Regions from separate parts of the Ancylobacter sp. SL191 genome, predicted to be linked through region 2. Evidence: riboswitches for the same ligand, from Rfam matches in the RefSeq annotation. Region 2 holds a riboswitch; each other region holds the start of a gene.
The links. A riboswitch is a leader RNA that binds a small molecule or an ion and turns the genes downstream of it on or off. The one in region 2 is predicted to bind cobalamin.
Positions count from the first base shown of each region.

Region 1: another riboswitch for cobalamin. It lies ahead of OU996_RS02870 (ABC transporter substrate-binding protein); the one in region 2 lies ahead of OU996_RS10650 (energy-coupling factor ABC transporter permease).
Region 3: another riboswitch for cobalamin. It lies ahead of OU996_RS00090 (ribonucleoside-diphosphate reductase subunit alpha); the one in region 2 lies ahead of OU996_RS10650 (energy-coupling factor ABC transporter permease).

Region 1 covers NZ_CP113056.1:647,478-657,754, forward strand. The annotation lists gene OU996_RS02855 (ABC transporter ATP-binding protein) at 1-1,067, shown strand, start outside; gene OU996_RS02860 (ABC transporter permease) at 1,078-1,983, shown strand; gene OU996_RS02865 (ABC transporter permease subunit) at 1,983-2,801, shown strand; cobalamin riboswitch at 2,955-3,167, shown strand; gene OU996_RS02870 (ABC transporter substrate-binding protein) at 3,274-4,323, shown strand; gene OU996_RS02875 (FecCD family ABC transporter permease) at 4,320-5,357, shown strand; gene OU996_RS02880 (ABC transporter ATP-binding protein) at 5,354-6,136, shown strand; gene mutL (DNA mismatch repair endonuclease MutL) at 6,259-8,109, shown strand; gene OU996_RS02890 (NAD(P)/FAD-dependent oxidoreductase) at 8,133-9,431, shown strand; gene OU996_RS02895 (DedA family protein) at 9,440-9,964, shown strand; gene OU996_RS02900 (macro domain-containing protein) at 10,061-10,277, shown strand, end outside.
Region 2 covers NZ_CP113056.1:2,361,957-2,372,233, reverse strand. The annotation lists gene OU996_RS10680 (hypothetical protein) at 1-77, shown strand, start outside; gene OU996_RS10675 (TRAP transporter large permease) at 164-1,576, opposite strand; gene OU996_RS10670 (TRAP transporter small permease subunit) at 1,647-2,186, opposite strand; gene OU996_RS10665 (hypothetical protein) at 2,417-2,818, opposite strand; gene OU996_RS10660 (methyl-accepting chemotaxis protein) at 3,120-4,589, shown strand; gene OU996_RS10655 (alpha/beta hydrolase family protein) at 4,676-5,884, opposite strand; gene OU996_RS10650 (energy-coupling factor ABC transporter permease) at 6,025-6,702, opposite strand; cobalamin riboswitch at 6,738-6,956, opposite strand; gene fabG (3-oxoacyl-ACP reductase FabG) at 7,034-7,813, opposite strand; gene OU996_RS10640 (ABC transporter substrate-binding protein) at 8,071-9,225, shown strand; gene OU996_RS10635 (ABC transporter ATP-binding protein) at 9,429-10,277, shown strand, end outside.
Region 3 covers NZ_CP113056.1:14,861-25,137, forward strand. The annotation lists gene OU996_RS00075 (beta strand repeat-containing protein) at 1-978, opposite strand, end outside; gene OU996_RS00080 (cupin domain-containing protein) at 1,119-1,541, opposite strand; gene OU996_RS00085 (hypothetical protein) at 1,819-2,727, opposite strand; cobalamin riboswitch at 3,010-3,223, shown strand; gene OU996_RS00090 (ribonucleoside-diphosphate reductase subunit alpha) at 3,334-6,201, shown strand; gene OU996_RS00095 (ribonucleotide-diphosphate reductase subunit beta) at 6,225-7,340, shown strand; gene OU996_RS00100 (LysR family transcriptional regulator) at 7,456-8,406, opposite strand; gene OU996_RS00105 (ABC transporter permease) at 8,541-9,515, shown strand; gene OU996_RS00110 (ABC transporter permease) at 9,529-10,277, shown strand, end outside.

The DNA.
Region 1 (10,277 bases), 1.7 Mb from region 2:
TGACCAAGCGCTTCGGCGAGTTCGTGGCGATCGACAATCTCTCGCTCGACATTTACGAGCGCGAATTCTTCGCCCTGCTCGGCCCGTCCGGCTGCGGCAAGACCACGCTGATGCGCATGCTCGCCGGCTTCGAGGAGCCGACCAGCGGCCAGATCACCCTCGCCGGGCACGATCTCGTCGGCACGCCGCCCTATAAGCGGCCGGTCAACATGATGTTCCAGTCCTACGCGCTGTTCCCGCACATGAACGTGTGGGACAACATCGCCTTCGGCCTGCGCCAGGACGGCATGGCCAAGGACGCGGTGGCGCACCGCGTCGAGGAGATGCTGAAGCTGGTCAAGCTCAGCCAGTTCGCCAAGCGCAAGCCGCACCAGCTCTCCGGCGGCCAGCGCCAGCGCGTCGCGCTGGCCCGCTCGCTCGCCAAGCGCCCGAAGGTGCTGCTGCTCGACGAGCCACTCGGCGCGCTCGACAAGAAGCTGCGCGAGGAGACCCAGTTCGAGCTCATGGACATCCAGATGGAGCTCGGCATGACCTTCCTGATCGTGACCCACGATCAGGAAGAGGCCATGACCGTGGCCGACCGCATCGCGGTGATGAACCATGGCAAGCTGGTGCAGGTCTCCCCGCCGGCGGTGATGTATGAGCAGCCGGCCTCGCGCTATGTCGCGGAGTTCGTCGGCGACGTGAACATCCTCGACGCGACGGTGGAAGCGATCGAGCCGCACCTCATCACGCTGCGCTGCCCCTCCGCCCCCGACATGCGCTTCAAGGTGGCGCAGGAGTGCCCGGCCCGCGTCGGCGACAGCGTGTCGCTGGCGTTCCGCCCGGAGAAGCTGCGCGTCGAGCTCGACCCGCCGGCCGATCCCACGGTGAACTGCCTCACCGGCACGATCTGGGACATCGGCTATCTCGGCGACCTGTCGATCTACCATGTGGAGTTGCCCAATGGTCAGCGCGTGAAGGCGGCGAAGCCCAACCTCACCCGCATGGTCGAGCGGCCGATCTCCTGGGAGGACAAGGTCTATGTCTCCTTCGCGCCGGATGCCGGCGTGGTGCTGACGAGCTGAGGGGACGATCATGGCGGACAAGGCAAGGGGGCGCTGGCTGGTTCTCGCCATCCCCTATCTCTGGCTCGTGGCGCTGTTCCTCGTCCCCTTCCTGATCGTCTTCAAGATCAGCCTGTCGCAGGACGCCATCGCCCAGCCGCCCTATGTGCCCACCTTCGACCTCGCGGCCGGATGGGACGCCTTCAAGGACGCCTTCAGCGAGCTGTCCTTCGACAATTACGGCTATGTGCTGAGCTGGGACAATGACTTCATCGAGGCCTATGGCTCCAGCCTCTGGATCGCCGGCATCTCGACCGTGCTGCTGCTGATGGTCGGCTATCCCATCGCCTACGCCATGGCGCGGGCGCCGAAATCCATCCGCCCGACGCTGCTGATGCTGGTGATCCTGCCGTTCTGGACCTCCTTCCTCATCCGCGTCTATGCGTGGATCGGCATCCTGTCGCCGGAAGGGCTGCTCAACCAGCTTCTGTTCGCGCTCGGGCTGATCGACGAGCCGCTGCAGATCCTCGCCACCGACACCGCGGTCTATATCGGCATCGTCTATTCCTACCTGCCTTTCATGATCCTGCCGCTCTATTCGGCGCTGGAGAAGATGGACGAGACGCTCCTGGAAGCCGCCGCGGATCTTGGCTGCCCGCCCTTCGCCGCCTTCTGGAAGATCACCTGGCCGCTCTCGCTGCCGGGCGTGTTCGCCGGCTGCCTGCTCTGCTTCATCCCGGCGGTGGGCGAGTTCGTCATCCCCGACCTGCTGGGCGGCTCCGACACGCTGATGATCGGCAAGGTGCTGTGGACGGAGTTCTCGGTGAACCGCTCCTGGACGGTGTCCTCGGCGGTGGCGGTGCTGCTCCTGATGGTGCTGGTGATCCCCATCGTGTTCTACCAGAACGTCCAGGCCCGCGAGATGGAGAAGCGTTGATGAGAAAAGGCCTCTCCTGGTTCAACGTCACCTCCATCGTGCTCGGCTTCGCCTTTCTCTATCTGCCGATCCTGCTCTTGGTGATCTACTCCTTCAACGCCTCGCGCATGGTGACGGTGTGGGCGGGCTTCTCGACCCACTGGTACGTCCAGCTGTTCCAGAACCAGCAGCTGCTCGACGCCGCCTGGGTGACGCTGCGCGTCGCCTTCATCACCGCGAGCGTCGCTACCGTGCTCGGCACGCTGGCGGCCATCGCGCTCACCCGCTACGGGCGCTTCTATGGCCGCACGCTGTTCTCCGGCATGGTCTATGCGCCGCTGGTGATGCCGGAAGTCATCACCGGCCTGTCGCTGCTGCTGCTCTTCGTGGCCGTCAGCATCGACCGCGGCTTCTGGACCATCACGCTGGCGCACATCACCTTCACCATGTGCTTCGTCTCGGTGGTGGTGCAGTCGCGCCTCGTGACCTTCGACCGCTCGCTGGAGGAAGCCGCGCTCGATCTCGGCTGCCCGCCCTTCAAGACCTTTTTCGTCATCACCCTGCCGATCATCCTGCCGGCGGTGGTGTCCGGCTGGATGCTGGCCTTCACCCTGTCGCTGGACGATCTGGTCATCGCCAGCTTCACCACCGGCCCCGGCGCGACCACGCTGCCCATGCGCATCTATTCCCAGGTGCGCCTCGGCGTGACGCCGGAGATCAACGCCGCCTGCACCATCCTCATCGGCATCGTCACCGTGGTGGTGATCTTCGCCTCCATCCTGACCAAGCGGCAGGAGATCGAGCGCCAGAAGGCGGAGCGGCTGGCGGCGGCGGGATAAGGACCGCCGCGTCGCTCAACACTAACTGAGACGGCGGCGCGCTATTGATACATTATATCTTTTAGGATAGCGTCCCCTCGGTCGCGTCGGCGATGTGACGCGGGTGGGGAGGCACCAGCCTAGGGGTGCTTGACGATGCGCCCCCTCTCCGTGTCAGATCGACCCGATCGAGGTTCTCCGGGTGTTCGCGCCCGGAGCTAAGAGGGAACCCGGTGCGGCGCTCTGCGCCAAGACCGGGGCTGCCCCCGCAACTGTAAGCGGCGAGCCCTCCACCCATCGTCCACTGGCGCGCACGCGCCGGGAAGGCCGGGTGGAGCCAGCGTTGACCCGCGAGCCAGGAGACCTGCCTCGAATCGCGAACCACCATTCGGGCGGGGTGCTCCGAAGGTTGCTGGCCATGCGCGGGCCCGAAAGGCCGCGCGGGCGCTGGTGCCCTTTGCGCGGCTCGTCTTCCTGACCAGGAAGCGACAACATGTTCAGAACGAATACCAACCTTTTCCGCCAGTCCCTGCGGGGCGGCCTTCTGGCGCTCGGCCTTCTCGCCGGCCTCGGCCTGCCCGAGACGGGCATGGCCGGCACCACCTACCCGCTGACGCTGGAGAATTGCGGAGCCAAGGTGGTGATCGACCACGCCCCGCAGCGCGTCGTCAGCATCGGCCAGGCGCAGACCGAAATCCTCTACGCCCTCGGCCTCGGCGACCGCGTGGTCGCCAGCGCGCTGTGGTTCAGCCCGGTCGCCAAACCCTATGAGGCGGTGAACGCCAAGGTGAAGCGCCTCGCCGACAATGATCCGAGCTTCGAGGCGGTGGTCGGTCAGGAGCCGGACCTCGTCGTCGCCATGTATGAATGGCACATCGGCCCCAACGGCATCATCGGCAAGCGCAGCCGCTTCGATGCGGTGAAGGTGCCGGTCTATGTCTCGCCCACCGACTGCGTTGGCAAGGACAATAGCGGAGCCGGCGACGGCGTGCGCACGCAGATGTACACGACCGAGCTGCTCTACCGGAACATCCGCGAATTCGGCGCCATCTTCGACGTCGCCGACCGGGCGGACGCGCTCATCGCGGAACTCAAGGCCCGCGAGGCGGCGGCGGTCGCGTCGGTGGCGGCGCTGAAGGCCAAGAACGTCTCCATGGCCGTCTGGTTCTCCAGCAAGGACATCAAGGGCGACGCCTTCCTCGCCGGCAAGAACGGCGTGCCGGCCTATCTGATGGCCGAGATCGGCGCGCGCAACATCATCACCACCGAGGAGGAATGGCCGCTGGTTGGCTGGGAGACCATCGCCGCCAGCGATCCCGACGTTCTGGTGCTGGTGAAGATGGACCGCCGCCGCTTCCCCGCCGACGCCATCGAGGCCAAGCTGAACTTCCTCGCGACAGACCCGGTCGCCAGCCAGCTCGCCGCGGTGAAGAACAACCGCATCGTCATCGTCGATGTCGGCGCCACGCGGCCCGGCATGGACACGGTGGACGGTCTGGAAGCCATCGCCACGGCGGTGCAGGGCTTCGGTCTCAGCCATTGAGCCACCTGGTCGTAGGGCCTAACTGGCCGGCGCGGATTGCCGTCGCCGGCCTCGCCGCCATCGCGCTGGTGCTCGCCGTCGCGCTGGCGGTGAGCGTCGGCGAGATGCCGATCCCGCTTTCCGTCGCCCTCAAGGCGCTCGGCAACGGGCTGTTCGATCTCGGCTTTCCGGTCGGGGCGATCCAGCAGGGGGTGATCTTCGAGTACCGGCTGAGCCGGGCGCTGATGGCCGCGCTGTGCGGCGGCGCGCTGGCGCTCTCGGGCGCCATCCTGCAGGCGCTGCTGCGCAACCCGCTGGCCGAGCCCTATATTCTCGGCGTCTCGGCCGGCGCCTCCACCGGGGCGGTCTGCGTAATGATCCTCGGTCTTGGCGGGGCGACGCTCGGCGTGTCCGGCGGCGCCTTTCTCGGCTCGGTGGCCGCGCTCGGCCTTGTCGGCCTGCTGGCCGCCGGGGCCGGCGGGGCGAGCGACCGGGTGATCCTGGCCGGCGTCGCCGGCTCGCAGCTGTTCAACGCCGCCACCGCCACCATCGTCACCACGCTCGCCAGCGCGGAGCAGGCGCGCGGGGTGATGTTCTGGCTCCTGGGCAATTTCGGCGGCGTGCGCTGGCCCGATCTCTGGGTCGCCGCGCCGGTGGCGCTGGCCGGCTTCGTCATCTGCATGGTCCACGCCAAGGCGCTCGACGCCTTCGCCTTCGGCGCCGATGCGGCGGCCTCGCTCGGCATCGCGGTCACCCGCGTGCGGCTGGTGCTGCTCGCCACCACCGCGCTGCTTACCGCCACCATGGTCGCCATCGTCGGCACGGTCGGCTTTGTCGGGCTGGTGATCCCCCATGCCGCCCGCTTCCTCGTCGGCCCCGGCCATGCCCGGCTGCTGCCGGCCTGCCTCGTCATCGGCGCGGTGTTCATGATCCTCGCCGATGTGCTCTCGCGCATCCTCGTGCCGCAGCAGATCCTGCCGATCGGCGTGGTGACGGCGCTGGTCGGCGCGCCGGCCTTCGCCATCATCCTCCACCGCGCGAGGCGTCCGGCATGACCCTCGCGACGCATGAGGTGCGCTGGAGCGCCGGCGGCAAGCTGATCGTCGACGGGGTGAGCCTTGAGGTCGCGCCGAACCGTGTGCTCGGCCTGATCGGGCCCAATGGCTCGGGCAAATCCAGCCTGCTGCGCCTGCTGTGCCGGCTGCGCAAGGTCTCGAGCGGCGTGGTCACGCTGGACGGGCGAGACATTGGCGACCTCGGCCGTCGCGACCTGTCCCGCCGCCTCGCCTTTGTCGAGCAGCAGGCGGCGACCGAGGTGGCGCTCACGGTCTGCGACGTGGTGCGGCTCGGGCGTACCCCGCACCGGGCGGCTTTTGCCGCGTGGAGCGCGCGCGACGAGGCGGCGGTCGAGGCCGCGCTTGCCCGCGTCGGCCTCACCGAGCGGCATGACCAGTTGTGGCACACCCTGTCCGGCGGGGAGCGCCAGCGGGTGCATATCGCCCGCGCCCTGGCGCAGGAGCCGCGCGAGCTGATCCTCGACGAGCCGACCAACCATCTCGACATCCAGCACCAACTCGGCATTCTCGCGCTGGTGCGGCGGCTGGGCCTCACCTGCATCGTGGCGCTGCACGACCTCAACCTCGCCGCGCTGTTCTGCGACCGGATCGGCGTGCTGTCAGGCGGACGGCTCGTCGCCTGCGGCCCGCCGGCCGAGGTGCTGACCCCCGCCCTTATCCGCGCCGTGTTCGGGGTGGAAGTGGCGATCCGCGAGGGCGCGCAGGGGCGCCGTTACATCGATTACATGCTGGACGAGGCCCTGCCGGACGGGCTGTAGACGCCCGCCAACACGGCGCCGGGGAACGTGGATGCAGCCTCGCCCCCGCGCGGCGCCACCCCTGCTATAATCCCGGACGAGCCACGCCCCCGAATCGCCGGCCCCGCCACACTGGACCCGCCATGCCCCTGCGCCTTCTGCCCTCCACCCTGGTCGACCGCATCGCGGCGGGCGAGGTGGTGGAGCGCCCGGCGGCGGCGCTGAAGGAGATCGTCGAGAACGCGCTCGACGCCGGCGCAACGCGCATCGAGATCGTTATCGACGGCGGCGGGCGGCGGCTGTTGCGCGTCACCGATGATGGCTGCGGCATGAGCGGGGATGACCTTGCCCTCGCGGTCGAGCGCCACGCCACCTCCAAGCTCGACAGCGAAGACCTGCTCACCATCGCCACGCTCGGCTTTCGCGGCGAGGCGCTGCCTTCCATTGGCGCGGTGGCGCGGCTCGCCATCACCAGCCGGCCGCGGGGCGCCGACAGCGCCCATGAAATCCGCGTCGAGGGCGGGGTGAAGGGGGCGGTGAAACCGGCCGCGCTCGGCCATGGCACGCGGGTTGAGGTGCGCGACCTGTTCTTTGCCACCCCGGCGCGGCTGAAATTCCTGAAATCCGAGCGGGCCGAGACCGCGGCGGCCGTGGATGCGGTGCGGCGCCTCGCCCTCGCCCGCCCGGAGGTCGGCTTCACCCTTGTGACCGATGACCGGGCGCCGCTCACCTGGCCCGCCCGCAGCGCGGACCCTGCCGGCCGCCGCGCCCGCATCGCCGATGTGCTCGGCCATGAGGTCGGGCAGAACGCGCTCGACATTGACGGACGGCGCGAGGGTGCCCGGCTCGCCGGCCTTGCCGGGCTGCCAACCTTCTCCAAGGCGAACTCGCTGTCGCAGTACCTGTTCGTCAATGGCCGTCCAGTGCGCGACAAGCTGCTGATCGGCGCCATCCGCGCCGCCTATGCGGACCTGTTGCCCTCCGACCGCCACCCGGTGACGGCGCTGTTCCTCGATCTCGACCCGCGCGAGGTCGATGTGAACGTACACCCGGCCAAGACCGAGGTGCGCTTCCGCGACCCCGGCCTCATCCGCGCGCTGATCGTGCGCACGCTGATGGACGCGCTCACTTTGGCCGTGCCGCGCACCGCCACGACCGCCGCCGACCGGCTGGCGCAGTTCGCCCGCGCCGACACCATGGACGGCTACAGGCCGCAGCCCCGGCCGGGCAATTATGACTGGACCAGCTCCTGGGCCGCGCCCGAGGGGGCCTCCAACAGCGCGCCCGCCGGCTTCAACGAGTCCCCCGCCCGCTTCGATTTCGGCGGAAACACAAGCGGCGGGCTCGCGCTCGACCTCGCCCCGCAGGCCGATGCGCGGGCGGCCCATCTCCCCGCATCGCCGGATGTGATGGAGCGCCCGCTCGGCGCGGCGCGGGCGCAGCTGCACGAGACCTACATCATCGCCCAGACCCGCGAGGGCGTCGTGGTGATCGACCAGCACGCCGCCCATGAGCGCATCGTCTATGAGAAGCTCAAGGCCGCCATGGCGCGCGACGGGCTCACCCGGCAGATGCTGCTGGTGCCGCTGGTGGTCGATCTCGACCCGGCCGAGGCGGCGCGCCTCGCCGAACGCGCGGAGGCGCTGGAAAAGCTCGGCCTCGTCATTGAGCCCTTTGGCCCCGGCGCGCTGCTGGTGCGCGAAGTGCCGGCGCTGCTCGGGGATGCCGACGTGCCGGCGCTGGTGCGCGAACTCGCCGAGCACGCGGCGGAATGGGACGACGCCCTGCCGCTGGAGCGACGCCTCCTGCATGTCGCCGCCACCATGGCCTGCCATGGCTCGGTGCGCGCCGGCCGGCGGCTGCGGGTGGAGGAGATGAACGCCCTCTTGCGCGAGATGGAAGAGACGCCGAACGCCGCCCAGTGCAATCACGGCCGGCCGACCTTCGTCACGCTCGCGCTCGCCGATATCGAACGCCTCTTCGCGCGGCGCTGAGGCCGGGCTATGCTCACCCCATAATGGCGTTCGACACTGATCCCCCCGACTCCGGTCACCCGAAAAGCTGGTACGCCGCCACCGCGCGGCACCTAGCCCCCTTCCCCAGCCTTGCCGGCACCGTGACTGCCGATGTCTGCGTCATCGGCGGCGGCTATACGGGCCTCTCCGCCGCGCTGCATCTGGCGGAAGCCGGGCTCGACGTGGTGCTGCTGGAGGCGGCGCGCGTCGGCTCCGGCGCCTCAGGCCGCAATGGCGGGCAGATCCATACCGGCCAGCGCCGCGATCAGGACTGGCTGGAGGCGCAGGTCGGGCTCGATGATGCCAAGGCGCTCTGGCGCATGGCGGAGGAGGCGAAGGCGCTGCTGCACGCGCTGATCGCCCGCCACCGGATCGAGTGCGACGTACGGCCGGGCCTCATCGTCGCCGATCACAAGCCCGGCTATGTCGCCCATAGTCACGCCTATGCGCGCAAGCTCAACGAAGTCTATGGCTACCCGCACGCCGCCCCGCTCTCGCGCGAGGAAATGCGGGCGCTGGTTGGCTCCGATGCCTATTTCGGCGGGATGATCGACCATGGCGGCGGGCATCTGCACCCGCTCAACCTCGCCCTCGGCCTCGCCCGCGCGGCGGACAAGGCCGGCGTCCGGCTGTTCGAGAATTCCCGCGCGGTCGGCATCGACGAAGGCGGGCCCAAGGTGCAGGTGAAAACCGCCGGCGGGCTGGTGGCCTGCGACTTCGTGCTGGAATGCGGCGACGGGTTGCAGGACGGGCTCGACCGACGGGTCGACACCCACGTCATGCCGATCGCCAACTACATCGCCGCCACCGAGCCGCTCGGCGCGCGCGCCGGTGACGTCATCGCCAATGACGCGGCGGTGGCCGACAGCCGCTTCGTGGTGAATTATTATCGCCTCTCGGCCGATGGGCGCCTCCTGTTCGGCGGCGGGGAGAGCTATACGCGCCGCCTGCGCCCGGACCCCGGCGCTTTTGTTCGGCCCTATATGCTGAAGATCTTCCCGCAGCTCGCCGATGTGCGCATCGATTATGGCTGGGGCGGCATTCTCGGCATCACCATGAGCCGGCTGCCCTTCGTGCGGAAGCTCTCCCCCCGCGTGCTCACCGCCGCCGGCTATTCCGGCCAGGGCGTGATGCTCGCGCCCTATTTCGGCAAGCTGCTGGGTGACGCGATCAAGGGCCAGCTCGGCCAGTTCGACCTCTTGGCGCGCCTGCCCGTGCCGCCCTTCCCCGGCGGACCGGTGATGCGCTGGCCGCTGCTGGTCGCCGGCATGAGCTATTTCGCCCTGCGCGACCGGCTGTGAGACGCTGAGTGCTCGACCTCCACGCCTATGCCCAGCTGGCACTCAGCTTCGTCATGGCGCATGCCCATTACGCGCCCTATGTCGCCTTCATGCTCGCCTTCTGCGAGTCACTGGCCCTCGTCTCGCTCGTCGTGCCCGCGACCTTCGTGCTGCTCGGCCTCGGGCCGCTGATCGCCGCCGGCGGGGTGCCGCTCTTCCCGGTCTGGGCGGCGACCGCAGCGGGCGCGGTGCTGGGCGATACCGTGTCCTACTGGGTCGGCTTCTATCTCAAAGGCACCGCGCGCGAGCGCTGGCCGCTTAACCGCTTCCCGCAGGCGCTGGCGCGCGGGGAGCGGTTCTTCCTGCGCTTCGGCACCTGGAGCGTGTTCCTCGGCCGCTTCTCCGGCCCGCTGCGCGCCTTCGTGCCGCTGGTGGCCGGCATGTTCGCCATGCCGCATTTCCTGTTCCAGATGGTGAACATCACCTCGGCCATGCTGTGGGCGCTGCTGCTGCTCGGCCCCGGCGCGGCGGCGGTGAAGGCGCTCGGCTGGTAGGGCGCCCCTCGCCGCAGGGTTGCGTTTTCTCAACGACACGCGCGGCAGGCCGGCCGACAGATGCTTCCAAGAGCAATCAAGGTTCTGGAGTATCCGATGGCACTGATTCACGAAATCGCGGGCGACATCCTGCTCAGCGACACCGCGCTCATCGCCCATGGCGTGGCGCCGGGCGACCATTTCGACAGCGGCCTCGCTCTGGCGCTGCGCGAGCGCTACCCCTCGCTCGCCAAGGATTTCCGCCATGAATGCCGGATCAGCCACCCCAAGGCCGGCGGGATCTGGGTCTGGGCCGGCGCGGGCGAACATGGCG
Region 2 (10,277 bases):
CGGTGCTGGCGCTGTTCGTGTTCGCCGGCGCTCTCGCGGTGCGCGGCAGGCGCCCGGCGATCCACCGCCCCGCCTGACCCGCATCGGGAACTGACCCGCGCTGGCGACGGGTCCACAAACGAACATCCCGGACGCGCCTGTCGTCCGGGATGTGATCGCGAAATCAGAACTGCGGCGGGCCCATATTGAGCGGCGGCGGCTCCATCTGCGGGATGTCGAGCTGGATGGTCGAGGGATCGACCGTCGACCCGGCGCTGATCCAGTAGGTCACCGCCTCCGGCCACATGATGACCACCACCACCAGAATGAGCTGCATGAACAGCCACGGGATCGCGCCCCAGTAGATCTGCGAGGTGCGGATCGAGGGCGGGGCGATGCCGCGCAGATAGAACAGCGCGAAGCCGAAGGGCGGGTGCATGAACGCCGTCTGCATGTTCACGCAGAGCAGCACACCGAGCCAGATCAGATTGATGTCCAGCTTGATCGCCACCGGCACCAGCAGCGGCACGATGATGAAGGCGATCTCGAAGAAATCGAGGAAGAAGGCGATGAAGAAGATGAAGATGTTGACGAACACCAGGAAGCCGATGCGCCCGCCCGGCAGCTGCGACAGCAGATGCTCGATCCACAGCGCGCCATCCATGCCCTGGAAGACGAGGCTGAACACGGTCGCGCCGATGAGGATGAACACCACCATCGAGGTGATGCGCATGGTCGAGGCCATGGCCTGACGGATCAGCGGCCAAGTCAGGCGCCCGTGCAGCGCCGCCAGAACGATGGCGCCGACCGCGCCCATGGCGCCCGCTTCCGTCGGCGTGGCGAGGCCCATGGCCAGCGTGCCGAGCACCAGCATGATCAGCACGATGGAGGGCACCATGCCCCACAGCACCTGCCGGATCAGCGGCCAGCCGCCCTCCCCGCGTGCTTCCGGCGGCAGCGGCGGCATGGTCTGCGGCTTGATGAGCGAGAGCACGAAGACATAGGCGAGGAAGATCGCCACCTGCAGCAGCGAGGGGCCGATGGCGCCGAGATACATGTCGCCGACCGGCTTGCCGAGCTGCTCGGCGAGGATGATCAGCACCAGCGAGGGCGGGATGAGCTGGGTGATGGTGCCCGAGGCCGCGATCACGCCGGTGGCCAGCTTCTGGTCATAGCCATAGCGCATCATTACCGGCAGCGAGATCACGCCCATGGCGATGACAGAGGCGGCCACCGTGCCGGTGATCGCGCCAAGGATGGCGCCGACGATGATGACCGCATAGGCGAGGCCGCCCGGCACCTTGCCGAACAGCTTGCCGGTGCCTTCCAGCAGATCCTCGGCAAGGCCGCAGCGCTCCAGAATGGCGCCCATGAAGGTGAAGAACGGGATCGCCAGCAACAGGTCGTTGGAGATGATGCCGTAGAAGCGCAGCGGCAGCGCCTGCAGGAAGGCCGGGTGGAAATGGTCGGTCAGGACACCGAGGGTTCCGAAGAACAGGCCGACGGCGATGAGGGAAAAGGCCACCGGAAAGCCGGCCAGCATGAAGCAGATCATGCCGGCGAACATCAACGGGGGCATCACGCCATGAGAGAACATGAGAGGGCTCGTCGGTCGTGGTGTCGGGGAGCAGACAGGGCGATGGCGGCAGCCGCGGCGAGGTCAGCGTCTATTGCAGCGGCTTCTCATAGGTCGTCTCGACCTCGATAACGCCGGCAAGACCACCGATGCGCTTGATGAGTTCGGAAACCGCCTGAAGCGTCAGCAGCGCGAAGCCGAGCGGCAGCAGCAGCTTGGCCGGCCACAGGATCAGCCCGCCGGCATTCTGCGACATCTCGTCGGAGAGAAAGGACTGCCAGAAGAAGGGGAAGCTGAGCAGCGTGAGATAGATGCCGGCCGGAATGAGGATCACGACGAAGCCCACCGTGTCGATCCACAGGCGGGCGCGCGGCGAGACCGCCATGTACAGCAGATCCACACGCACATGCTCGTTCTTCTGCAACGTGTAGGGCGCGCCGAGCAGCACCAGCGCGCCGAACAGATACCACTGGATCTCCAGCAGGCCATTGGTGCTGTAGCTGAGGAGGTAGCGCACCGTCGCATTGCCGGCACTGATCAGGCATGAGGTCAGCACGCACCAATCGGCGATACGGCCGAACTTCTCATTCAGCCAGTCAATGACCCGGCTGAAGGCAAGCAGAGCCCCCATGCGACGTTCCCCTCCAATTCGCGCCGACTTTTGTCGTTGCGCAGGCTAAAGCGTGCAATCGCCTCCTGAGCCACTTTCGGCAAGATAGACCATGGTCTCACGCAATTAAAACCCGCGCGACCGCAATCAACGGCCGGCAGGCTATATGACGTAAGGTCATGTCGGGTAAAGAAAACCCGTCAGGTGCCGCAAAGCGGCACTGTCACTGGCTTCGCTGGGGACACGTACCGTCAGGCGATCCGCGCGACCGCAGCCGAGGCTCGGCGTGGATGCTCGGGCCGCACCAGCGGCGGCAGCTTCCAGCCCATCAGTTCGCAGGTGATGAGATGGTCCTGCGGATCGCGAATTTCCACCGGCCGCTGATTCCCTGAACGACGCATCTCCATTGCCCGGTGGGCCGCCTCGCGGACCGAGGCGTAGCGGGCGCGCTTCATGGGGCCCATGACACCCGAGGTCGAGGCTTCCGCGTAATAGAGGATGTAATAGGGGCACGTATCCTGCGGGGACGAGCCCCCCAAGGAAGCGGATGTGACCGGAGTGGACGCCGCCGGAGCGGATGTCACGGGCTGCGGCTCACCCGGCTTTTCCTGACGCCTGTTGCCTGCTGCGTTCGGTACGCCTGCCTCAGACATCGCGCGACATCTCCTGATTGATCGAAAACGTTTGTTCGGACAGCGCGAGGAAACGTCTGCCGCACGGAAGGGTCAATCAGTTTATTTTCGTACAGCCTTGGAACAAAAGTATCGAGTTCGGATTCCACTCACCACGACTGTCGACCCGCACTACATAATTACCGTTTAAAGGTAAAACTACGTAGTTACGCGTAGTAAATACCACCAGATCACCGAACGATGATCGCACAGCCAGCCACAGGCAAGCCTCGCTGGCTACCCCACAGGGCATCCCCCATGCCGCAGGCCCAGCGGAGACCTCATGAGCCCTGCTTCTCTTCATACCCTCCGTCAGCACCCGCGCTGGCGCGCCGTCGACACGACCCTGATCGACGGCCTGCCCGCCGCTGTCCTCATGTGCGACACGCAGGGCATCGTCCGCTACGCCAACCCGCAGGCCCGCGAGGTACTCGGCGCCATCCGCCACGCCTTGCCAATGTCGATAGAGGCGCTCGTCGGCTCCAGCCTCGCCCTCTTCAACCTCGATCTCGGGACCGACGGACATCGCCTGGCGCGGCCGAAGAACCTGCCCATCGACGAGATCGTGACAGTCGGCGACCAGCAGCTGCGTGTGCGCGTCGGCGCGGTGCCCGCCAAAGGCCTTCACGAGCAGCTCCAGATCGTGCTCAGCGTCGAAACCGAAACCCTTGCGGCCCAGCACCGCAACCGGCGCCTGCAGCAGATGGTCGAGCAGATGCCGATCAACGTCATGACCTGCACGCTCGACCTCACCATCGACTATGCCAACAAGACCAGCCTCAACACGCTTGGCCGCATCGAGCAGTTCCTGCCGATCAAGGCGTCGGAGCTCGTCGGCTCCTCCATCGACGTCTTCCATAAGAAACCCGAAATGCAGCGGCGCATGCTGGCCGATCCGTCGAACCTGCCGCACCGCGCGCGCATCAAGGTCGGCCCGGAAACGCTGGACCTCAACGTCTCCGCGCTGACGACCCCCGAGGGCGTCTATGAAGGCCCGATGCTGACCTGGGCGGTCGTCACCGACGCCGTCAATGTCGCCTCCAATGTGACCGCCGCGGTGAATGAGCTCGGCGAGTCCTCGCAGGCCATGGGCGCGGCAAGCGACCAGCTGACCTCGCTGACCGCGCAGAGCGAGGAAATGTCCTCCACCGTCGCCGCGGCGGCGGTCGAGATGTCCGTCTCCTTCGCCGAGGTCAGCAAGCAGATCCATGGCGCCACCCAGATGGCCGGGCAGGCTGCCGCGCGCGCCGATTCCGCCAACGGGCTGGTCAGCGGCCTGGTCGACAGCATCGAGCGCATCGGCAATGTCTCCTCGATGATCGAGCGCATCGCCTCGCAGACCAATCTTCTCGCGCTCAATGCCGCCATCGAGGCGGCGCGTGTCGGCGAGGCCGGCCGGGGCTTCGCCGTGGTCGCCTCCGAGGTCAAGGAATTGGCGATGCAAACCGCCAATGCCACCAAGGAGATCAGTTCCCAGGTCGAGAACGTCCAGCGGGCGAGCAGCACGGCGGCGCACGCGGTGGGCGAGATCACCCAGAATGTCGGCACCATGCGCGACGTTTTCGCCAGCATCTCCGCCGCCGTGGAAGAGCAGAGCGCGACCAACGGCTCGGTCAGCCAGAGCATGAACAGCGTGAGCGGCGTGGTCAGCCAGATCCGTGGCGCCGCCGGCGACGTGCGCCGCGTCTCCACCTCGCTGACCAGCGTCGGCGACCGGCTGCGCGAGGAAGTGCGCGTCCTGCTGGCGCGCTGAGATTGCCAACAGCAAAAGGCACGACAGGCACCCCGGCGGGGTGCCTGTTTCGTTTGTGCGGCCTAGTATCAGCTATTTGGTATCACCTATTTGCCGTCGAACCACGCCTTCCAGAGCGGGATGGCGGTGGCGTAGGTTCCCCGGTGATCGGTCGGCCCGGTCGAGATCGCCTCGACCTGCATGTTGCCGGCGCCGATGCCGCGCTGATAGGTCATGGCGAGCTGCCCCAGACCCGGCGTGATCACCTCGTCCTTCTCGCCATAATAGTTGCGCACCGGGCTGCGGATGATCCAGCGATAGGCCTGCGTCTCGTTGAGCAGGATGCGGCCATAGGCCGAGGCGCGGAAGAAGCGGGCGTCGAAATACTCGGCCCGGACCAGATCCTTCACGGCCGTGGGAATATGCGAGGGATCATACGGTTTGCGCTCATAGGCGGCGCGGGCGACGTCGTAATAGCTATCATTGATGAGCGAGCGCGCAAGGCCCGGCACGCCGTAGTAATTCTCGAAGGAGAAGGCGGTGAGGATGAACAGCGTCGTCACCCAGGTGGCGTCGTTCGGGCGGGGAAAATCGAGAAAGCCGCTCAGCGCCGCGTAGCCGTCAAAGGGCGCGCTCGCGGTGGCGGCGCCATCCACGGTGATGCCGGCCTCCTCCAGCTTCTGCAGCATCGCCATGGTGACAAAGCCACCCTGCGACCAGCCGCCGAGGAACAGCTTGGTCGTGGTGATGTTCATCTGCGCGAGCACGGCGCGGCTCGCCAGCAGCATGTCATAGGTCGCCTGCTGGTGGCTCGCCTTGACCAGATAGCCCTCCGGCTCAGAGCTGGCGCCCATGCCGAAATAATCGGCGCCGATCACCGCATAGCCCTGACCGGCGAAGAGGGCGAGGGCCAGCTCCGTCTCCGGCGACTGGTCGGGGAAGGAGGGCACCTGCTTTTTCCCGTACACCGTGCCGTGCTGGTAGGACAGCAGCGGGAAGCTGGTCCCTTCCGTATCGGGCAGGGCGAGCAGGCCGGTGGTGATGATCGGCCGGTTGCCCTGCTCCGGCACCACGGAGGGGTAGGTGACACGGTAGAGCCGCACGGCGTTGCGGGCGGGCGCATAGGCGACGGTGATTCCGAAGAAACGCGGCGCTTCGGTGGTGAGAACCGCGTTCAGCTTGTCGACGTCCCAGCGGCCGATCAGCTCATAGGAGACGCCGGAGGGAACGGCGGTCGCACCATCCGCCCGCGCCGTGAGGCTCCCGCCCGCCAACGTAAGCGCCAGTCCCAGCAGCGCGCGCGATATCCAACCCATGACCGTCTCCCCGGCGCCAACCAAGGCGCGTCGGCACACGGTATCCCGCCGCCGCGCGGTTTCGACAAGGGGGCGCTCAACGCAAAAGGGCCCGGCAACAGCGTGCCGGGCCCTCGCTTTTCAGAGCGGATGGTGGAAAATCAGGCGGCTTCAAACAGCCGGCGCTCGACAACCGGCGTGCCGCGCAGACCGCCCAGAGCCTTGGCGGCGGCGAGCACGGCGAGGTCGACCAGTGGCTCGACGATGATGACGAGCATATAGGCCGCGCCGAAGGAGGCGATGGACGCGCCATTCTCGACCGTGAAGCCGTGGCCGTAGAACGCCCAGAACGCCACCCACACGACGATGCCGGCCTGATAGGTGGTGGAGAGCGCCAGCGCCTGCCGGTACTTCAGCTCGATATAGGGCGTGTTCGGCGCGATCACCTGCTTGGCCAGCGCCATCAGCGCGAAGAGCGGCACCAACAGCGTGGTGACGTTCATGCAATATTGCGGCAGGTCGAAGGGGGCGAAGAACAGGCCCTGGATCAGCAGGCCGGCGGCAAGGCCGATGGCGGCCGGGGCGACGCCGAAGATCAGGAACAGCGTCGAGCCGAGGATCAGGTGAACCTCGGAAACGCCCACCGGATGATGCGGCAGGAGCTCAAAGAAGGCGAACACCAGCGCGGTGGTCGCGATGCTGCGCGCCGCCAGCGAGGCGAGGCCGCGCGTGGCGATCGCCTCACCCGCGAGCTTGAGCGTGTAGGCGCCGGCGCCGGCCGCCGTCACATAGCTGAGCCAGATCTTCCCTTCGGCCACGAGGCCGGGTTCGATATGCATAGTCGTCTCCTGTGCCGTCTCACCCGACGGCGTGCGTGTGGACCCATGCGCATGGCCGGTCTCCTGACTCGCGGGTCACAGCACGCCTTCCGCCTTCCCGGCCTCCCCTTGCGGGTCGAGCCAGTGGCGTGATGGAAGGCGCTCGCCGCTCACAGTCGCGGGGGCGGTCGGGGCTTCGGGCTTTCGCCCTTCCCCGTTCCCGTTTCACCCGGCCGAGTCATCCCCGGCCGGACACCATGTGCAACGCCCATCAGCACGCGCGAACGGCTCTCGAGTCAAGCATCGTGTCACGCGCGCCGCACCGGCGCAGGAAAACAGCGGGGATGGCGCGTCAGGCGACGCCCATCTCGTCGAGCGCCATCGGCGACTCGGGCAGCACCTGCCCGCCATCGATCACCATGCCCTGCCCGGTGATGTAGCCGGCTTCCTCGCTGGCGAAGAACAAAGCGGTGTTGGCGATGTCGAACACCGTGCCGAGCTTCTTCATCGGCACGCAGGCGGCGGTGGAGGCGATATAGGCCTCGCCCATGCCCTCCATGCCCTCGGTAAGGATGTTGCCCGGCATCACCGCGTTCACCGTGATGTTCCACGGCGCCAGCTCGATCGCCGCCGTGCGCATGAAGCCCATCTGCCCGGCCTTCGAGGCGCCGTAATGGGTCCAGCCGGGAAAGCCGGTGATCGGCCCGGTGATCGAGGAGGTGATGACGATGCGCCCCTTCTTCGCCGCCTTCATCGCCGGCAGCACGGCGGAGACCGAGAGGAAGGTGCCCTTGAGGTTGGTGTCCATGACGAGGTCGAAATCGTCCTCGGTCATGGCGCCGAGCTTGGCCGCCGGGAAGATGCCGGCATTGGCGCAGAGCACGTCGATGGCGCCGTAGCGGTCGAGCGCCGCCTGGGCCATGGCGACCGTGTCGGCGGTCTTGGTCACGTCGGCGGCGAAGGCGGAGGCGCGCGGGCCGATCTCGGCGGCGACCTTCTGCGCCTCCTCCAGCTTGCGGCTGACCACCAGCACGTTGAGACCAGCCTGGCCGAAGCGCAGCGCGATCCCGCGGCCGATGCCCTTGCTGGCGCCGGTGACGATGACGGTTTTTCCCTCAAGCGACGTGAACATGGTCGGGTAGGCCCTCTGGATTTCGTTGTTTTTCAAAGGACTGGCAGCCCGGCGGCGGTGAGCGCCTGCCCCATGGTCACGGATTAGGCTGCCTTCCTTTTCATCAGGGTGCGCTGCAAAAATGGTGTTGTAAAGCCCAAATGGCAATGTTTAGGATCGCACACAGTCCAACATAAGAACCACATCCACTCACCAGGGATGCGGTCAATCCCGCGCGGCGGCGGCCCGTCCGTGCCAACAATCCAGAGGACGTCGACATGTCAGGCATTTCCAGAAGGTCGCTGCTCAAGGGCATGGGCACCGGGCTCGGCGCGCTCGCCGCCGCCGGTCCCATGTTCTCCGCCAACAAGGCGTTCGCCGCCCGCGAGAAGGAGCTGAACATCCTGTGCTGGGAGGGCTACAACTCCGCGCAGGTGCTCGACCCGTTCCGCTCCAAGACCGGCGCGACGGTGAAGGCCGAGAGCCTCACCAACGATCCCACCATGATCAACCGCCTGCGCGCCGGCGAGATCAACACCTGGGATCTGATCAATGTGAACAATCCCTGGGCCCGCAAGGTGATGATGCCGGAAAAGCTCATCAAGCCGCTGCCCAAGGCCGAGTTCGAGCCGTTCTTCGACAAGATGCTGCCCGAGTTCAAATGGCCCTATAAGTGGGCGATGAGCGATGACGGGAAGGATCTCGTCGGCATGGCCCAGCGCTTCGGGCCCTACAGCTTCGTGGTCAACACCGACAAGATCAGCCGCAAGACCGCCGAGGATACCGGCTGGGATCTGTTCAACGACCCGGCGCTGGCCGGCCGGTACGGCATTCTTGAATCCGATGACTGGAACGTCTTCGGCATCTTCATCATCGCCGGCATCGACCCGTTCAAGAGCCACACGCCGGAGGAGTTCGCCAAGTTCGAGGAGACCGCCAAGCGCGTCTTCAAGGGCGCCAAGCTGATCGGCGACATCGCCTCGATGAACCAGGCTCTGATCTCCGGCGAGATCGACCTGCACATGACCGGCGGCACCTATTCGGTCTCGCCGGCCCGCGCCGACGGCCACCCGAACCTGCGCGGCATCACCCCGCTGCGCGGCCCGCTGCCGGGCGGCAAGGGCGGCGTCGCCTGGATCGAGATCACCTCGACGGTGAACAACCCGAACCTCTCGCCGCTGGCGCTCGAGTTCCTGAAATATGTGCAGGCGCCCGACGTCGCCCACACCGTCGCCTTCGCCGAGGGCACGTTCAACCCGGTGGCGCAGATGGGCACCAAGGCGTGCTTCGACCTCTTCACCAAGGACGAGCTGGATGCCATCCAGTGGGACAGCCTGCAGGAAGAGATGGACCGCTCGGTGCACTACGACATCGTGCCGGATTACGACAAGGCGCTCGACATCATGAACGCCGCCAAGCGCCTGCGCGGCTGATCGTTCCTCGTCATGGCCGGGCCTGGCCCGGCCATCCACGCCTTAAGTCGCGCGAGCAAGTTCAGGTGCACCTCGAAAGACATGGATCCCCGGGCCACGCCCGGGGATGACGTGGAGGAAACGGCGACCGCCACTTCCTCGTGCCCCGGCCTCCCAATGGCACCTGCACCCACACCACCTGTCCACGACCCGGAAGAACCCGCATGCTCCAGACCACGCCCGCCGGCGAGACGCCCAAGCCGATCCTGCAACTGGTGGGGGTGCGCAAAACCTTCGGTGGCTTCAATGCCGTGGACAACATCGACCTCGACGTGCGCGAGGGCGAGTTCCTCACCATTGTCGGCCCGTCGGGCTCGGGAAAGACCACGCTGCTGCGCATGCTGGCCGGCATGGACACGCCGACCGAGGGCAACATCACCCTGCATGGCGAGCTGATCAACGACATGCCGCCCAACAAGCGGCCGACCTGCCTCGTCTTCCAGTCGCTGGCCCTGTTCCCGCACAAGAGCGTCGGCGAGAACATCGCCTTCCCGCTCAAGGTGAAGGGCGTCGACGCGAGCACCCGCAAGGCGCGCGCGCTGGAGCTGATGCGCGTCGTCCGCCTGCCGGAAAACTACTACGACAAGAACGTGATGAAGTGCTCGGGCGGTGAGCGCCAGCGCGTCGCCCTCGCCCGCGCCTTCGCCTATGATCCGCAGGTGCTGTTCTTCGACGAGCCGCTCTCCGCCCTCGACTACAAGCTGAAGAAGGCGCTGGAGAAGGAGCTGAAGGATCTGCACCGCGAGACCGGCAAGACCTTCATCTACATCACCCATTCGCTGGAAGAGGCGATGGTGATGAGCGACCGCATCGGCGTGATGCGCGCCGGCCGCCTCGTGCAGGTCGGCACGCCCGAAGAAATCTATGGCGCGCCGGTCGACCGCTTCGTCTCGGAATTCGTCGGCGAGGTGAACACGATCAAGGTGAAGCGCGGCGCCGATGGAAGCTGGTCCGGCGTCGACGTGCCCGGCCGCTTCACCGTCCGCCCGCCGCAGGATGGCGCGACGCTGGAC
Region 3 (10,277 bases), 2.3 Mb from region 2:
CGTGCCGCCGGAAACGCGGATCTCGCCGCCCTTGGCCTTGCCGTTGCTGGCCGGCGCGCGCGCGGAAACCTTCTGGCTGACGGTGACACTTCCACCGTCGCCGGCAGTCAGGAAGATACGTCCGCCCTTGCTGGCGACACCGGTGGCCTTGGTGATGCTGGCCGTGTTGCCGGCCAGCGCATAGACATTGCCGCCATTCGCCTTCAGCTCTGCCTCGGCGGCCCTGATGACACCGGTGGTCTTGGCCTGCGTATCGCCGCCGCCCACCTTCACCACGAACTTGCCGTCTGAGAGGGCTGCGTCGCGCACCAGCACCTCATAGCCGGCGGCAAGGCCCACTGTGCCGTTGGGCGCGGTGATGGTGCCGGCATTCTCGACCTTGCGGGCGATCAGCGCCACGTCGCCGCCCAACGATCCGATGGTGCCGTAATTGATAACGTTCGCGGGGCTGGAGCCGCGGAAGGTTATGGCCCCGCCGGCATTGAACTCGGCGTCGGAGACGTCATGGGTGGAGGCGATGAAGCTGCCGCCCGTCGTCACCTGCCCGGTTGGGCCGACGGTGATGCCGTTGGGATTGACCAGATAGAGGCTGCCGGAGGCAGAAAGGCTGCCGTCGATCTGCGAGCGCGAGAAGCCTGTGACGCGGTTCAATGTGGCGCCCGTGCCGTTCTCCACGCGCACGGTGTTCCCTGCCCCGACGGAAAAGGCGCCCCAGGTGATGATGGCATTGCGTGATGACTGGGTGATCAGCACGCTGGTGCCCGACGGCGGGGAAATCGTCGCGCGGCCCGAGACCACCGTTCCGCCGGTGGGAAGTTCACCGGCGGCCGCCGCCCGGGTCGATAAGGCGGTCGTTGCCAGAAGCACGGCTACCAGCCGGGCCGAACGGCGCAGCGCGACCTCCCCCGGCCCGAGCGCCCCGGTGCGGCGCGCGGCTGTGCGGCCGGGCGGGAGCAGTGTTGCGCGCCTGCAGGTCATTCGATGACGCCTTGCCTTCAATCGTCCGGCGGAAACAAGCCGCGGCGTGGGGCGCGCCTCATCCCCAGCAGCCCTTCAGGGCACCGGTGAAACAGGAACTGATGGATCAATCGGGCGCCGGACGGCGGTGCCGCGGGCGCTCAACCTTCCCGGTTGGGCGTGCCGAGCACGTGGGTATTGGGCGGCAGCATGACCTGATCGAACGTCTGGGTGAACATGGCCGCAGCAAAGAACGCGACGGCGTGAAGCGTCTCGTTGCCCGTATTGACGATGTCATGCCGCACATTAGCGGGCAGAGCGAAGACACTTCCCGGCCCGATGGCCTGGGTGCCATCCTCCATCAGCAGCTCGCCTTTTCCAGACAGGATATACTGGGTTTCCTCCGTGGCATCGGTGTGCCAGCCCAGGCGTCCGCCGGAAGGGATTTCGTAAACGATGGTCGAGGATTGGGTAGCGCCATGCCCACCGCAGGTGGCGAAGGCGCCCAGCCAGTTGACCGCCGGATCAGTCGCCCCCTGCACGTGATTGCGCGCAATGTTCTCTGAGACAACAATGGGTACCATGGCATCCCCCGATGGTAATGTTGCGATCGCGTGCGCGCCGACGCTGCCCGGCGCTCGGTCAGCGACGCAGGCGCGCGCTGAAAGTCACCTGATCGACCTCTTCCCCAGAAGCCGCGCTCAAGCTGGAGAGACATTAGAAGCGCCGTTCCGGAAGTGTTACGGAACTTTTCGCCTGCATATTCTCGGAAGTGGGGAAGCAATTTCCGCCGGTTCTGAGATACCAGCCCTTCAGGAGGCTGATCCAGGCGGCACGGCCGACGCTTTATTTCGCGCCTAACTAGAGGCCCGCTATGGCCGCATCTATAGATTGCGCACTGGCGGCATCCGTTGAAACCAGTTTTTCCATGGCCATCCGGTAGACGAGATCATTGCCGGCCATGGTATCGGCCAGGAACCGCTCGAAGCCGGCGCGGCAGGCCGGGGTGACGGCGACACTGTTTCCCAACAGCCGGACAAAGCCCAGGCTCTCCGCCTCCCGCAGCAACTTGCGGACATGGGTGCGCGACACCCCGAAGCTGTCGCCGATCCTAACGAACGACACCTTCGGCACCCCATGATCGTCCTGATCGCTGCACAGATGCATGAGCTTGGTCAGGATCATATGGCCGGCCTGACGCGGCAGAAAGAACGTAATCACCGGATTCGCCAGGATGAACTGCTGCGCATGCGCCAGAAACGCGACGCTCACTTCCCGAGCCGCGCGATGAAAGGCCGGATCCCGTCGCATCGGCTCGGGATATCCAGGGTGGGGGAACATTGCATGCAATGGATGAAAATAAACAATCAGCGAGCGCTGGTCGTGGGCCAGCATCTTTTCAGTGGGCGCAATCAAAGTGCTGCGTCTGTCGCGTTGAGCTGGAAAGGTCGTGATATATTCTCGATCGATAAGTCGGCGCACAATATCATGGGTGCGACGGCCGCTTGCCATACCAAGGGCCTCCATCCGACTTTTCAGCAGCTGCATGGTCGGCCAGGTGGAGCGCACATCGGGGCGGTAGCCCGCGTCCATGATGATGACATTGAAGAAGATGGACGCGGTCCCGCCATCGATCAGCAACCGGTTATCCGCCGGCTGGTTCTCGTGCAGGTCGAGCATTTCGCGGATATAAATGTCTCGCGACATCCTGAAATGCGGATGGGCGAGAATCTCGTCTGCCGACAACACGAGCCGGATGGCGCTCACCATAGTTCCCCTCGCGCGCGCTCCTCAATGAGGTGGGCGAGATACTATCGATCCTAAAAGGCCAATGCACGCGCAGCAGGCCAGCTCGTTCAAACGCGCCGCCCCATCATCGAACAGCGTGAGATCCCAGCGGCGGCAGATATGCCCAATCCATGTGGCGGGGCACTCCACGATGCCGGTCGCTGGCCGATGAGTTCAGGGCTTGGATCTTTCAGTTTCGACAAATCCCTCCTCAATCGAGATACGACACTGAAACCATATGTTGACCAACTTTGGGCGCCGATGCCTATATGTTGACGCTTCGGTCCCCTGAGTCGTTTGGTTCAGGGGCTAAGAGGGAAGCCGGTGAGCCTTATGAGGCGATGCCGGCGCTGCCCCCGCAACTGTAAGCGGCGAGCCTGTCGTCCATTCAGCGTCACTGGAACGAGAGTTCCGGGAAGGCCGGACGAAAGGCGGTGACCCGCGAGCCAGGAGACCTGCCGTAGCAACATAGTCGTCCCTGGGCGGGGTGTCCCGGTGGTGCGTTCGCGCGTCCGCCGGTGATTTATGCCGTCGGCCGCGCCGATGCGTCGCTCGGCCTTTGCCCCCAATCCTGATTGGGGTTCGCCGATGTCTCTCGTTTCCGATGCCGTGCCGGTGACCGACCGGCCTCATCCGTTCTCCGCGCCTGCGGCGGACCATGCCAGCACGCCAGGCTTCCAGCTCATCCGCCGCAATGGCGCGGTGACGCCCTTCGATGCGTCGAAGATCGCCGTCGCGCTGACCAAGGCGTTTCTTGCGGTCGAGGGTTCCAGCGCCGCGGCCTCGCGTCGCGTGCACGACATCGTCGCGGACCTCACCTCGCAGATCGTCGCCGGTCTCACCCGCCGCGCCGATACAGGCCGCACCTTCCATATCGAGGATGTGCAGGATCAGGTCGAACTCGCGCTGATGCGCGGGGAACACCACAAGGTCGCCCGCGCCTATGTGCTGTACCGCGAGGAGCGGGCGCGCGAGCGGGCGGCGGTCAAGGTCGCGGCGCCGCTTGTGCCGTCCCTGTCCATGACCAGGGCGGACGGCGCCCGCGTGCCGCTCGACGCCGCGCGGCTGGAAGCTGTCATCGGCGAGGCGGCGCAGGGGTTGGACGATGTCTCCGCCGCCGCCATCCTCGTCGAGACCCGCCGCAATCTTTATGACGGCATCAGCCAGGACGAGATCGCGCTGGCGCCGATCCTCGCCGCCCGCACTCTGATCGAGCGCGAACCGAACTATGCCAGGGTGTCCGCTCGGCTGCTGCTCGACAAGCTGCGCCGCGAGGCGCTGAGCTTCCTCGCCGGACGGCCCGATCAGGCGACGCAGGCGGAGATGGCCGAGCGCTATGGCGACTATTTCCGCGCCTATCTCGCCCGCGGCATCGAGGAAGAGCGGATCGACCCGGAACTGGCCCGGTTCGATATCGAGCGGCTTGTCGTAGCCCTACTGCCGGAGCGCGACCTGCAATTCGACTATCTCGGCCTGCAGACGCTCTATGACCGCTATTTCCTGCATGCGCGCGGCACCCGCTTCGAGCTGCCGCAGGCCTTCTTCATGCGCGTCGCCATGGGGCTCGCCTTGCGCGAGGTCGACCGCGAGGCACGGGCCATCGAGTTCTACCGGCTTCTGTCCTCCTTCGACTTCATGGCCTCGACGCCGACCCTGTTCAATGCCGGCACACCGCGCGCGCAGCTTGCCTCCTGCTTCCTCACCACGGTGGCGGATGATCTCGACGGCATCTTCAAGGCGATCAAGGACAACGCGCTGCTGGCCAAATATTCCGGCGGGCTCGGCAATGACTGGACGCAGGTGCGGGGATTGGGCGCGCACATCAAGGGCACCAATGGCGAGAGCCAGGGCGTCGTGCCGTTCCTGAAAGTGGCCAACGACACCGCCATCGCGGTCAACCAGGGCGGCAAGCGCAAGGGCGCGGTCTGCGCCTATCTCGAAACCTGGCATGTCGACATCGAGGAATTCCTCGACCTGCGAAAGAACACCGGCGACGACCGCCGCCGCACCCATGACATGAACACTGCCAATTGGGTGCCGGACCTGTTTCTGGAGCGGGTGGAGGCGGACGGGGTGTGGACCCTGTTCTCGCCCGACGAGACGCCGGACCTTCACGACCTCACCGGCCCCGCCTTCAAGGTCGCCTATGAGGCCTATGAGGCGAGGGCCGCGCGTGGCGAGATGCAGGTGTTCCGGCAGGTGCGGGCGCTCGACCTGTGGCGTCGCATGCTGACGATGCTGTTCGAGACCGGGCACCCCTGGATCACCTTCAAGGATCCGTGCAACATCCGCTCGCCGCAGGGCCATGTCGGCGTGGTGCATTCGTCCAATCTGTGCACCGAGATCACGCTGAACACGTCGCATGACGAGGTGGCGGTCTGCAATCTCGGCTCGGTCAACCTGGTTGCGCACATCACGCCGGACGGGCTCGACCATGCGCATCTGTCGCGCACCATTGCGACGGCGATGCGCATGCTCGACAACGTCATCGACATCAACTTCTACACGATCCCGGAGACCCGGCGCTCCAACCTGAGGCACCGCCCCGTCGGCCTCGGCATCATGGGCTTTCAGGATGCGCTGCACGCGTTGCGTATCGCTTACGGCTCCGACGCCGCCGTGCGCTTCGCCGACGAAAGCATGGAGGCGGTGAGCTTCCACGCCATCTCCGCCTCGGTGGATCTGGCCGCTGAGCGCGGACGCTACCCCTCGTTCGAGGGCTCGCTCTGGTCACAGGGCGTGCTTCCGATCGACAGTATCGAACTACTCGCCGAGGCGCGCGGCGCGCTCGACCTCGACCGCTCGACGACACTCGATTGGGAGGGGCTTCGCGCGCGGGTGACGACGACCGGCATGCGCCATTCCAACACCATGGCGATCGCCCCGACCGCGACCATCTCCAATATTTGCGGCGTGTCGCAGTCGATCGAGCCGGCCTACCAGAACCTCTTCGTCAAATCGAACATGTCCGGCGACTTCACCGTGGTGAACGAGTTCCTCGTGCGCGACCTGAAAAGCCGCGGCCTGTGGGATGAGGTGATGGTGTCCGACCTCAAATATTACGATGGCAGCATCAATGCCATCGACCGCATCCCGGACGATCTCAAGACGCTTTACGCCACCGCTTTTGAGATCGATGCTGTTTGGCTGATCGAAGCGGCGGCACGCCGGCAGAAATGGATCGACCAGTCGCAATCGCTAAACCTCTATGTCGCCAATCCTTCGGGCCGCAAGCTCGACGAGACCTATCGACTCGCCTGGAAGCGCGGGCTTAAGACCACCTATTACCTGCGTTCGCGCTCGGCCACCCATGTCGAGAAATCGACGCTCAAGGGGACGGACGGCAAGCTCAATGCGGTCTCGGCTGTCGTTTCCGTTGCGCCGATCCGGGTGCCGGAAACCGTCTTCGGCAACGCGTGCTCCATCAACGATCCCGACTGCGAAGCCTGCCAGTGAGCAGCGAAGAAGGACACATACCCATGCTCGACTGGTCCGACACCAAGCCTGCCACGCTTCACCCCGCCTTCGTGCCGCCCGCCGCCGATGCGAAGGGGCTCGGCGCGATCGAACGCGGCGCCGCCCGCGTCACGGTGGATGAAAAGCGCATGATCAATGCACGGGCCGACGTGAACCAGCTTCTCCCGCTCAAGTACAAATGGGCGTGGGAGAAGTACCTCGCCGGCTGCAACAATCACTGGATGCCGACCGAGGTCTCCATGCAGGCCGACATCGCGCTGTGGAAGTCGCGCGACGGCCTCACCGAGGATGAGCGGCGCATGCTGAAGCGCAATCTCGGCTTCTTCGCCGCCTCGGAATCGCTGGTGGCGAACAATATCGTGCTCGCCATCTACCGCCACCTCACCAACCCGGAATGCCGGCAATACCTGCTGCGACAGGCGTTCGAGGAGGCGGTCCACACCCATACCTTCCAGTACATCGTGGAGAGCCTCGGTCTCGATGAGGGTGAGCTGTTCAACATGTATCGGGAGGTGCCCTCGATCACCGACAAGGCCGCCTGGGCGCTCAAGCATACGCAGAGCCTCGACGACCCCGCGTTTCAGACCGGCACGCCCGAGGCCGACCAGCAGTTCCTGCGCGATCTCGTGGCGTTCTACGTCGTGTTCGAGGGCATGTGGTTCTACACCGGCTTCGCGCAGATCCTCTCGCTCGGCCGCCGCAACAAGATGGTCGGCATCGCCGAGCAGTACCAGTACATCCTGCGCGACGAGAGCATCCACCTCAATTTCGGCATCGACGTGATCAACCAGATCAGACACGAAAACCCGCATCTCTGGACGCCCGCCTTCCAGGACGAGGTGCGCGGCATGCTGAGGGACGCCGCCGAGCTGGAGGCCGCCTATGGGCGGGACACCATGCCGCGAGGTTTCCTGGGGCTGAATGCGGGCCTGTGCGAGCAGTACATGCACGTCATCGCCAACCGCCGCTGCGCCCAGCTCGGGCTCGCGCCGGTCTTCGCCGAGACGGACAACCCGTTCCCGTGGATGAGCGAGGCGATGGATCTCAAGAAAGAGAAGAACTTCTTCGAGACTCGCGTCATCGAATACCAGAACGGCGGCGCCCTCGGCTGGGATTGACGAAGGGGTGATGCCGGCGCGGGCGGATGCGCCTCATGTTCTGGTTCTCTCAATGGGCCAGAACTAACGTCAAGCTGGATTAGCCAGGGGGGAGCAACGTCATCCGGGTCGGCGCTTACTCGATATGGGCGTGTTGACCTGCGGCCCGGGCGTGCCCGAGCGAGGACATGATTTCGTCCGTCAGCATATCGATGACGATCCGCCCGATCCGGGACAGCGGCCTTTTCGCATCGATGGCAACGGAGACGGTTTGCGGCTCGGCTCCCTTGTCGCGGACGGGCAAGAAGACGAGAGAGCCAGCAGTTATTTCGGGAGCCGCATCGAGTTCCGAGGTGAAGGCGACATAGCTGCCGCCGCGAGCGAGTTGCTTGACCAGTTGCAATGAATTGGTGACCAGCGCCTTGTGCGGGTCGGCAAACAGCCAGCCATAGCGCGCATCGAGATAGCGGCGGATCATTAGTGCCTTGCTCTGCAGCGCGATGGGGTGCGCCACCACTTCCTGCAGGCTGACCGAGGCCGCCTTCGCCAGCGCATGGTCCGGCGCCACGACGCAGCCGAACGGTAGTTCCGCGCTCCAATGAACGTGGATGTCCCGGCGCGGCATGAGATTGAAGATCGCCGCAACGTCCGCGCTGCCCGCCAGCAAAGCCGACAGCGCGTCGTCCGGACTTGCGACCTCGACCTCCAGCGAAATGCGCGGCTGCTCGCGGGCAAGGCGTTCGATGAAATGCGGCAGGAACCCATTGGCGTGGCTGTCCATGGCCACGAGCCGGACGTGACCCTGGTCGACGCCCTGCAACTGCTTGATTTCGGAAGCGACGCGGCGCTCGTCGGCCCGCCAGCGCCGGGACAAAGTCACCAGCGCGTCACCTGCCGCCGTCAGCCGCATGCCCCTCGGCAGCCGCTCGAACAGCTCGACATCGAGATCCTGCTCCAGCAGCAGGATCTGCCGGTCGATGGCCGAGGCGGCGACGTTCAACTCCTTGGCGGCCTTCTGAATCGAGCCGGATCGTGCCACCTGGTCGAGATAGCGAAGCGAAGCCGGGACCAGTGAAGCGCGCGCCATCGGACCATCCTAATTATTCGAATGGACTGTTGCTCAATCTGCGCTGGACGGCAACGCGTTTGTAACTGACCTTCTCAAGGGAAGACGAGGTGGACGCGACCAGACCAAGGTCGACCCAGCAACGGGAACAGCCGATGAGCCGCGCCGAGAGCCTCGACGTGCCGTCCCATATCTCACCGGACACCGGCATGCAGGGTGAAAGCACGGAAGGCGTCGTCTCGCGTCTTGTCGACAGGGCATGGAGCCGGCTTGCCGGTCCTCACGCCGGTTACCTGCTGGTGGCGCCGACCGTGCTGTTCCTGGCCATCTGGTTCCTTTGGCCTGTGCTGACCATGGTTCATCTCAGCCTGACCGCGCATAGCGTGGACGGAGCGATGGTGGAGGGCTTCACACTGGAGAACTATGCCCGGCTGTTCTCCTCCGACCTCTATTTCCGCATCCTGATGCGCACCATCCGCATCGCATTGATGACGAGCCTGTTCGCGGCGCTGTTCGCCTATCCCCTGGCCATCGCCATCGCCCGCGGCGGTCCCACTCTCGCGCGGCTCGTGACAATCACCATTCTCGCGCCGCTGCTGGTGAATGTCGTGGTGCGCTCCTATGGCTGGCAGACCATCCTCAACAAGACTGGCGCGCTCGCCTGGATGCTGAAGCTGCTCGGCGTCAGCAATCCACCGGTGCTGCTCTATAGCGAATGGGCGGTGCTGATCGCCTGCGTCCATGTCTACCTGCCGTTCGTCGTGATGCCCCTCGCTGCCGCCATCGGCCGTATCGATCGCACCGTCGAGGAGGCGGCGCGCGTCGCGGGTGCGACACGGTTCGCCGTCTTCCTGAGGATCATCCTGCCCTTGAGCCTCCCCGGGCTGGCGGTGGGCGTCTCGCTGGTGTTCTCGCTGAGCGCGGCGGCTTATGTCACCCCGCAGATTCTGGGTGGCAATTTCTCGCCGCTGCTCGGCACGCTGATCGAACAGCAGATCCTTACCCTGAACGACTGGCCGTTCGGCGCGGCGATCTCGACCTTGCTGATCGCCATGGTGCTCGCCTCCAACCTCGTCTTCCTCAAGCTCGTCAGCCGGCGTTTCGCGCGCTGGACGACGGGCACACGGTGAAGGGGCGCGCGCGATGAACGAGACCGTCAGCCCGCTTCTCAAGGTCGTCGTCGGCATCATCCTGCTGATCGTGGTGGCGCCGCTGGTCGTGCCGCTGCTGATGTCGATATCCGACACGCCGTTCATCGTGTTTCCCCCGCAGGGCTTCACGCTGAAATGGTATGGCGCCGTGCTCGCCAACCCGGAGGCGCGCGCCAGCTTCCTGTTCTCGCTGGAACTCGCCGCCATCGTCACCGGGGTGGCGCTGCTGCTCGGGGTGCCCTGCGCGGTCGGGCTCACGCGCTTCAAGCTTCCCGGTCAGGACGCGATCCTCGGCCTCATCCTGTCACCGCTGATCGTGCCGCTGATCGTCACCGGTGTCGCGCTGCTCCAGCTCTTCGCCATGCTCGGCTCGCGCGCCACGCTGATGCAGCTCGTCATCGGTCATACGGTGGTGTGCCTGCCCTATGTGATCCGCTCGGTGTCGGCGAGCCTGCTGCTGGTCAACCGAAACCTCGAGGACGCGGCCTCTGTCCTTGGCGCGCCGCCCCACATCGTCGCGACAAGGGTGATCTGGCCGCAGGTGCGTCCCGGGATACTCGCGGGCGGGCTCTTCAGCTTCATCGTTTCGTTCGACGACTATCCCGTTTCGATGTGGCTTGCCGACGGCAATCATTTTCCGGTGCCGCTCTACCTCTACACCGTCATCGAGCGGTCGTTCGATCCGTCGATCGCGGCCATCGCCTCGCTGATGATCTTCTTCGCGCTGCTTCTCGTGCTCGT